2 regions of the Providencia sp. Me31A genome follow, and region 2 is predicted to be linked to the other one. Evidence: predicted binding sites of a transcription regulator. Region 2 holds the regulator's gene; the other holds the start of a gene.
What was found. The regulator LexA, encoded in region 2, represses DNA repair genes until DNA is damaged. The targets are predictions, from matches to a motif close to TNCTGTATGTACATACAGNA.

Region 1: the regulator LexA is predicted to act here: its motif matches at 2,194-2,213, upstream of mutH (DNA mismatch repair endonuclease MutH).

Annotation. Positions count from the first base shown of each region.
Region 1 is NZ_JBKQGZ010000006.1:158,877-163,705, forward strand. Features, by position in the region: gene ACLPIE_RS06780 (alpha/beta fold hydrolase) at 1-60, opposite strand, end outside; gene ACLPIE_RS06785 (helix-hairpin-helix domain-containing protein) at 223-471, shown strand; gene ACLPIE_RS06790 (TerC family protein) at 468-1,199, opposite strand; gene mutH (DNA mismatch repair endonuclease MutH) at 1,278-1,961, opposite strand; gene sgrR (HTH-type transcriptional regulator SgrR) at 2,522-4,207, opposite strand; gene leuD (3-isopropylmalate dehydratase small subunit) at 4,714-4,829, opposite strand, start outside.
Region 2 is NZ_JBKQGZ010000024.1:25,246-30,074, forward strand. Features, by position in the region: gene plsB (glycerol-3-phosphate 1-O-acyltransferase PlsB) at 1-2,123, opposite strand, end outside; gene ACLPIE_RS18165 (diacylglycerol kinase) at 2,250-2,624, shown strand; gene lexA (transcriptional repressor LexA) at 2,762-3,379, shown strand; gene zur (zinc uptake transcriptional repressor Zur) at 3,483-3,998, opposite strand; gene ACLPIE_RS18180 (TonB-dependent receptor plug domain-containing protein) at 4,229-4,829, opposite strand, start outside.

The DNA of each region.
Region 1 (4,829 bases), on a different contig from region 2:
GCGGCCATCAGTTAACATCATAGTGTGTTGATGTGGGTTTAACAGTGGTGCATTATACATGGTGAATTCCTACAACAGGCAAGTACAGACTGAGTGATAAGATAGGTCAGTTAGTTATTATTCAAACTGGCATTGTTATGTATGTAATTTTAAAGTATTAAATAGGTAAATTGCAAAATATTAGCTCAACAATTACCTGTTAATTAGCTTATAGAGGATGATATGGCATTTTCCGAGTCAGAAAAACAAGTGCTATTAGCGGTTAAGGGGGTAGGGCCTATGGTGATCAGCCGTTTGGAGCAGATGGGGTTTGCATCATTAGCGCAATTGAGTAAAGCTTCTTATAGTGAAATTTTAATTTCTGGGGCTGCACTAACCGGCTCAAGTTGCTGGAAAAACAGCCCGCAGGCTAAAAAAGCGGTTGAAGGTGCTATCCAAGCGGCGAAACAAGCGATTGAAGCAGGGAGCTAATCTGCTTTATGCTTCGTTTTCCATTTTTTGCTGCGTAAGATATTGAGCACCTGCACGGACATAGAGAAAAACATAGCAAAATAAATATAGCCTTTTGATACATGGACATGGACGCTTTCAAGTAACAAAGTAAAACCAACTAAAATTAAAAATGATAAGGCCAAAATCTTCACCGATGGGTAGCGCTCAACAAAATCCCCAATTGGTTTGGCTGCCATCATCATTATCAACACTGCGACAACAACCGCCGCCATCATAATAAATAGGTGGTCAGACAAACCGACCGCCGTGATCACCGAGTCTAGACTGAAAATAATATCTAAAAGTGCAATTTGCGCGATAGCTCCCCAAAATGAACTCACGTGACGATGCGTTAAACCATCATCATATTCCCCTTCTATCGTATCAAAAATCTCTTGGCTTGCTTTCCAAATTAAGAAAATACCACCAGCACAAAGGATTAAATCGCGTGCGGATATAGGGTGAGCAAACAAGGTAAGTAGAGGGGTAGTTAGTTGTGCTAACCACGCAATGGAAGCTAATAATATCAGGCGCATCACCATCGCTGCCATGAGTCCTGTGCGCCTTGCTCTATTTTGTTGATGGGCCGGTAGCTTGCTGACAACAATACTCAGAAAAATAATATTGTCGATCCCTAATACAATTTCCAATATGGTTAGTGTCGCCAATGCCATCCAAGCATTCGGGTCTAGTATCCACTCAAACATCTGCGTACCTTATCAATCAAAAGATTAAACAGGGATAATTATTTATCGTCTGCTTTGGTACAGGCGACAGTCTTGAGGCTAAGCAAGGTTAAAGTGCCGAGCCAGCAAGGGGGCGGTAAAATCTTTTTTAAGATAAAAACCGCGTGGCAATGTCATTATCGGTTGACCAAACTCGCCAATGGCTTCGGTAAGCGCTTTATTGTTTGCGGCTTTCGGTCGGATTTGTAAAACTTGGCCATGACGAGCCGTGATGGTTTCGACTTTTCCTAATACAATCAGATCCATTAACTCTTCCCAATCTTGCCGTAACAATTGTTCTTCAAACACTGAAGGGCTCCAAATCAATGGATTAGCGACTCGGCGTTGTGCGAGAGGAATTTGTCTTTCCCCTTCGATAGGGAACCACAAGATGCGGGACAGTTTTCGTCGTACGTGGCTATTTTCCCACGTCAAACCGCTATTGCCAGTTAATGGTGCGACAGAAACAAAGGTTGTTTCTAACGGTGTCCCATGACGATCGATAGGAATGGTTTTTAGTTCAACACCAATATGAGCGAAATCTTGCTCGGCTTTACTGCCCGCACTTGCACCTAAATAATACTCTAATAGCATACCGACCCAGCCTTTATCTCGTTTGAGATCTGGGGGGATCGGGAGTGCTGCAATTTGCGCGAGTTCCCCTAGAGTATAGCCTGCGAGTGCTTGAGCTCTACTCATTAAGGTGGCTTCGTTATCGGGTGGTGCTGGTGGTATAAATGGCATAATAGTTTGCAAATCAATGTATAAAAAACAAGCAAAAATAATTCACATCATCTAATTAGTATAACACTTTTCCCCTATTATTTTTAACCCTATGATATATAGGCGAATAAAACAATTTATTCACTCGTTTTATCATTTGTAATAGAGGTTATTCATGTTCATCCCAAGATAATCACAGGATCATGCACTAGGTTATCCACAGGATTTCTGGATAACTATGAAAAACAGGGATTACTGTGTGTATTTACAGCCTTGACGAAACGATTTTTTTGACGCGCATCACATGAAATGAGTAAGTTAAGCACATATGTTGTGGATAAATACATCGTTGTTTGATATTTGCTCAGTTAAAGTCTTGCACAACTTAGTAAAAAAAACAGCCAGTGGGTAAACGCGTTTTTTTGATTTTAATTTATTGATTTATAAGTATTTATTGACTTGGGTTGTTTTTTTGTAAAAACGCAATTTGGGGATATACCCTGATTACTATAAGGTTGTTCACATAGATATCCACAGAAAAAGTGAATAACATCCTTATTATTCAATTTAGCTGTTTATAACTATTGAAGATCGTTAAGGTTATCCTCAGCAGGTTTAAACCAAGCCGATTTAAAATCAAACCATCCAAATGTATTCATACGTACTCCTCGCATGGTTTTTTGTCCTTGCAATTCTAGCCAGTGATGAAATATAGGGTGGAAGAGTTGCGAGTCAATTAGGCTTTCACACCATGACTCAACATCTAACTGCTTATTGCGCCACAAATTAAGTTCATTTTCTAAGGTATTACCCAGACATTGGCGAAGTAATGGCATTTCATATAAAGTGGCAAAAATTGAAAATTCGAGTGGCTTGAAAAAATTGGCGGTAGCCAACCAAATATCGCTTTGAGCTTGACCATTAAACCAATCATCATAATCAATAATATTAATTTTAAGTTCTACGCCTTGCGCTTGTAATACACGCTTCATAATTTGGCTGATGGCATAAAACTCATGGTGATTATGATAAAAAGTTACTGTCAGTTCAGTTAAATCTTCAGGTTTAGGGTATAAAGTGAGCATTTTGCTATGGTGCCAATGAAGTAATAAACCATAAGCAGGTGCCCAATGACGTTGGTAAAAGGGGTCACAATGGGCAAGAAGATTTACGGGGGTTAAAAAGCTGCACAGCCATTTACGAACATCTTGTCGCTGACCAATTTCAGAACGTTGATCGATCAACAGGAAATAACAGCCTTCTTCCATACGGCTTTCCAATGAGTCGCTATTATGATGTTTATCCCCATCCATTTTTAATGTAGTGCATACCATTTGTTCTGATAATTCAGGTACCACCCAAATGGTGACTTCATCAAGTAAAGCGCGATAGCCAAAATAGCGATCAAAGGCACTAATAGTAAGCTTTTGAGGTAAATTTTTATCAACTAAATATGGACCAGTACCGATAGGGCAGCGACTAAAGTTATTTAAGCTTTCCCATTCTTTCGGCAAGATAGCTGCGTGGTGGCTACCTAGTAGACAAGGTAACTGCTTATCGGGTTTACTTAACGTGATATCAATGACATAAGGTAGGGGAGAGGTGACGGACTGAATATGAGAAAATAACGGCCAACCATTTTTTAAACGCATGAGAGAGCAAATAATATCTTCTGCAACCATTTCCCGACCGTGATGGAAGTAAATCGCAGGGCGTAAATAAAAGCGCCACTGTGTATCACAGGTTGATTGCCAGTGATGGGCAAGGCCATCTTCCACTTCCCCTTTTTCCTCATTTATGTGGGTGAGTCCGTTAAAAATTTGGCTCATTAAATGGATTTCAGAGCGGCGCATGGGGGCTCCGGGAAGAAGGGTTGGGAAATCACGATAATAAATGATACGTAATAAGTTTTTGCCTTGCCGATAGCTTCGCTCTAACTCAGATAGCACCATTTGGCGAATAGTTTCTTTATCACCAACGAGAGCGACCAGTTTTTCAATACTTTCTTCTTTTAATAACTGCTCTGCTTGTGCTTGTTGCAGTTCTAAGCCATTAATATGAAAAATTAAGGTTGAGCGTTTTCCACGTCCTGATACTGCTTGCCAGTTTAGCCAACCACAAGACTGCATATTATTAAGAAGTGTACGGACATGGCGCTTGGAGCAAAATAGGGTATCAGCGATGTCTTGCAGCGTCGTTTCACTGTCTTGCCCCTGAAAATGTTGCCAGAGACGAATAAATTGGGTTTGTAATCGTGAATTTGACATAAAAGAGGAACTCCGGCAAAAAATGCATCAATTTTAATATTTTAAAATCTAACGATAATAAACAGCAGTAAGTAGCTCGTTTGGTCTGTATATTGCGGACCAACTCCCCCATTTAGAGTAATGGTGTTATATCACCGAGCCGGTTTTTACCGGCTTTTTTTTGTTTTTTCGTCATATTTCGCACTGTAGCGTTGTTGGTTTCGCTCAGCTACTTGGGTCACATACTGGTGTATGCTCCCCAAGATATCTTCTCTCACCGCCTAGCTACAGTGCGAACTATTTAGAAAAAATCTTAAAGCAAAAAGTCTGTAATTTGTGGTGATATTTGTGTCGTCAAAAAATATTTAAGTTAATTATACAGGAAGAAATTAATGGGGAAGTAGTTTTGGACTGTAAATTTTCAGGGATGGGTTATTTCGCATTTTTTGGCGAAAAATAGGCGATTTAATTGGGATATAAGAGTTAAAAGCGGAACTACGCCCACCGAAGTAGGCGTAGTCAAGAGATTAGTTCATGAAAGCAGGGATCTGACTCTCATAATCCTTGATTTGACTGACGTGTTGCAATGTCAGTCCGATACTATCCAACCCATTCATCATGCAGTGGCGACGGAAACTATCAA
Region 2 (4,829 bases):
TCTCTCACACCTGCGGCTAAGAGTTGTAACGGACGAATACGGCAAGGGTTTAGCACCGCCATATCTTCTTCTCTTAAGCAAATTAGCTTTTGGTTATTCAACTCATCAATGAGTGTATCAACGGTTTCATGCAGCTGTTCGTTGTCATAACGCATGAACAATTCTGCTTTTAAGAATGGATAGATTTGGCTCACTTGATGGTGAATGTCTTGGCGGCTAATGTGTTCGTGGTGCAAAACAATACTGGAGATTAACGATGGCAATACCAATAAATGATGGATATTGTTGCGATAATAGGTCATTAAGACGGCGTTTTCACGAGGAAGAATAATAATATCCCCCATACTGTCTTTTTCGACCTCAAACTTATCCATTTGCAAAGCATGTTCTAATAGCTGCTGTGCAGTTTTATTTGGTGTTGTTGCATCGGCGGTGTATGGCACGTTGCGCAATAATTGCAGATAACAATCGACCTGCTCAATTAACTGTTCACGGGTTAATGAACGTTGACGTGAAGCCAATAATGCGGTTGCACATAGGTTTATCGCGTTGGCAGCTGCGGCATTGTTAATATTTACCATGATGTCATCGGCTAATGAACTGACCGTTGGATTTAGCCAAGAGGGGCGTTGCGGTTCAATAGGGTCGATAGACTCGCGCCAATCAGGAACACGTTGGTTTAGGTAATGAGGTAACGAAATTGGTTGCCCAAAGTTGACATACCCTTGACCAAGGTTACGTAACTTACGCAAACCGCGAACCATCGAGAAAAAACCTTCTTTCTCCTTTTCTGCGCCACGTAGCTCTTTTGCGTAAGTTCCTACTTCCATGACATGCTCATACCCGATATAGATAGGGACGATGGTGATAGGACGAGAGTCACCGCGCAACATGGCTTGCAGTGTCATAGAAAGGGTACCCGTTTTGGGTTGCAGCAAACGACCTGTACGTGAACGACCACCTTCCACAAAATATTCGATAGAATACCCGCGTGCAAATAACTCACTTAAATACTCACGGAAAATCGTTGAATATAGCTTGTTACCCTTGAAGGTACGGCGAATAAAGAATGCACCTAAGCGGCGGAAAATCGGGCCTGCAGGCCAGAAGTTCAGGTTGATCCCAGCGGCTATATGCGGAGGAACAAGCCCTTGGTGATAGAGCACATAGGAAAGAAGTAGGTAGTCCATATGGCTGCGATGTGATGGTACATAGACAATTTCATGGCCATCTTGTGCAAGTTGACGAACACGCTCAGCATGTTGAACATTAATACCTTGATAGAGGCGGTTCCATGTCCAACTGAGCACCCTATCGGTTAAGCGTACAGCTTCATAGGAAAAGTTAGCCGCAATTTCTTCCATCATATTGACGGCGTTTTGTTGCGCTTTTTTCAGTGGGATTTTTTTTGTGCGAGCTTCGTCTTCAACCGCTTTCTCAATGGCTTTTGAAGTAAGTAACTTATTAAATAGCTCATAACGTGCTGGTAGTTTTGGGCCTACAGCAGCAAGGCGTTGACGTGAATAGTGGATACGAGCAACGCGGGCGAGCTTATTGGCAATAATGGTGTCTGTGCCGTGATCCTGCGCCATTTTACCAATGGAGACGAAAGGGGATAAGCGCACGAAGCTATCGCGCCCTAACCACAGGATAGCAAAGAATTTTTGCACACCATTTAACAGCTTCAGTGGTGGTGCTGGCGTATGACCTTCACGCCCTGGTGAGCGACCAAACATAACGGAAGCGGGTAGCATTTGAATATCGAGATTTGGATTGTTTTTATGCAAATCTAAATAAGCATGGAATGTTTTTACTGAATCTTTGCGAGGATCTGGTGAATAATAGCGAAAAACGCGTGGGCCATCATCGATAAAAACATAAGCGGGAAGTTTGGTTCCATTGATGTCGTTATCAATCAAAGGGTCAGGCAGACCGATAGCCAAACATTGATGACGTAGCGTTAGAAGGTCGGACTTTGAGTGATAAGGCAATACATAGAGCGTTGGCCGATTCGTATCAAGCTGCAACTCAGTAATTGGGTCCGAAGGTATTAGTTTACTTTTTACCAATAATTTAAGTGGTAAATTCAACGTGTTGTAATATATTTTACGCCATAGTGACATAAATGATTATAGCCTCTTGTTAACAATGCGGTGCAATCATACCAGAAAGACATTGGTAGATCTGTTACTGACAATTCACTTTGACCGTAAAAATCGATAATTGTTTGCATTTTTTAAGGAATAAATATGGCAAGTCAAACCAAAGGGTTCACACGAGTGATTAAAGCTGCGGGGTATTCCTTAAAGGGTTTAAAAGCGGCTTGGGTAAATGAAGCTGCATTTCGTCAAGAGTCAGTGGCTGCAGTTATTGCCATTATTATCGCATTTTGCTTAGATATCAGCTATGTAGATAGAATTTTATTGATTAGCTCTGTCGTGCTGGTGGCTGTAGTAGAGTTACTTAACAGTGCCATAGAGGCGGTGGTTGACCGCATTGGTAGCGAGTACCATGAACTTTCTGGTCGTGCAAAAGATATTGGCTCAGCTGCGGTATTCGTGAGTATTGGATTGGCATTGTTTATTTGGGCGTTGGTTTTATGGCAGCGTTATTTTGCGAGTTAACCTGTTTAACAGCATAAAATGAATGTAAAGAAAGTAAATCGATAACAAATGCGGAAATTGAGTGATTTAACTGTTCCAAATCTTCATTTACCTGTATATACTCACAGCTTGACTGTATAAACAAACAGGGGAACGGAATGAAAGCACTGACGGCTCGACAACAGCAGGTTTACGATCTGGTGCGTGATCATATTTCGCAGACAGGTATGCCTCCAACACGTGCTGAGATAGCAGCAAGCCTTGGCTTTCGTTCGCCTAATGCGGCAGAAGAACATTTAAAGGCTTTGGCTCGTAAAGGGGTTATTGAGATTGTTTCGGGTGCATCTCGGGGTATCCGTCTACTTCTTGAAGAAGAAAATGAAGATCAGGGGTTACCTCTGATTGGCCGCGTCGCCGCAGGCGAACCATTATTGGCGCAAGAGCATATCGAAAGTCATTATCAAGTTGACCCAGAATTATTTAAACCTCATGCGGATTTTTTATTGCGCGTAAATGGGATGTCAATGAAAGATATTGGTATTATGGACGGTGATTTATTGGCTGTACATAAAACACAAAATGCACATAATGGCCAAGTTATCGTTGCACGTATTGATGATGAAGTGACTGTTAAACGTTTTAAACAACAAGGGAATCGTGTTGAGTTAATCGCTGAAAACCCTGAATTTGCACCAATTATTGTAGATTTACGTGAACAAAGCTTCACCATTGAAGGTTTAGCTGTTGGTGTTATCCGTAATAGTGATTGGTATTAGTTTTTAGAATATCAGGTGCGATAGGCTTGATGGCGTTGTAATTGTTGGCAGATTTCATTTATTTTTAGAGATCTGCCGCGATGCGACCTTTCTTTTGATTAAGTCATTTTTTCTTTATGGTGATCGGTTGTTGATGGTTATGACCACAATGTGCGTGGTCTTGGCAACTATCAATCTCATCGCAATTTTTACATAAACCGTGGTTTTCAACGACAGTATGTTTCAAATGAAACTGATGTTTCTCTGCTAAGCTGATAATTGCAGCTTCTATTATGGTGCAATCACTTTCTGTGACACTTCCACAATGATCACAAATTAACATCACAGAGGTATGGCTTGGGTTGTCAAAATGGTGACAAACAACGTAGCTATTTGTTGACTCGATTTTGTGGATAAACCCTTGTTCCATTAAAAATTCAAGCCCTCGGTAAACCGTAGGTGGCTTAGCTTGCGGCTCTATCTCTCGCAGCAAATCGAGTAAATCATAAGCGCTGATAGCACCATGCTGTTGCGCAATAAGGCGTAATACTGTTTCTCTTTGTGGAGTCAATCTTACGCCTCTTGATTGGCAAATCTGCTCTGCCATCGCAAGTACTTTCTGTTCACTCATTTTTTTCATTGTACTGAGCCTACCTAGAAAAATGCATATATTCACTAGCTCCAAGTCTATCACAGTTTTTTGATCTTTAGAGTGCGAGGAAAAAATGGATTGTGAGCAAAAATTCAGCCTAATTCATTTTTTGATTTGTTAAAGGGAGAGATTGGCCTTTTTATATACGAATAGGGTGAATGGCATTAACGAGAGGACGACTAGGCAAAGAAATGAATCCTTGCCTAATCTATTAGGGGTTAGTATTTATATTCAATACCTAACCAATAGTTACGGCCTTCTTCAATGTAGCCATTGGTGTATTCATATGATTTATCGAATAAGTTGTTGACGGATGTGTTAACAGAAATGCCTTGTCCAAAATCATAATCTAAGCGTAGGTCGGTTTTAGCATAGCCACGTACTTTGCTTTCGGCATCAACATAGTTAAATGCCCAACTTCTAGCTTCTTCGGTAATTGTGATGCTAAATGGGTCGAATGGTGTGAATTTCACCCAAGCAAAAGCTTTGTGGGTCGGTAATTCAGCGACGTGTTTGACACTGTAGTGTTTAGGATCTGCATGAATATAGCCGTAACTGAGGCCTGCTTCCATCCAATCTGTGATTTGACCGGTAGTGCCTAAATCAATCCCAAAGTAGTCGACTTTGCCGCTATTGCGGTTTTCAAGTATATAGCCTCCATTTTTGTTGGTGCCAACACGGTGCGCCATAATGGCATCAGAGACGTGGTTGTAATAAATGCTTGATGTATATGACCAAACTGGAGAGATATGTCCTTTGTAGGTTAAATCGTAAGTCAGAGCACGTTCTGTATCAATATGAGGGTTGATGATAAAGGTA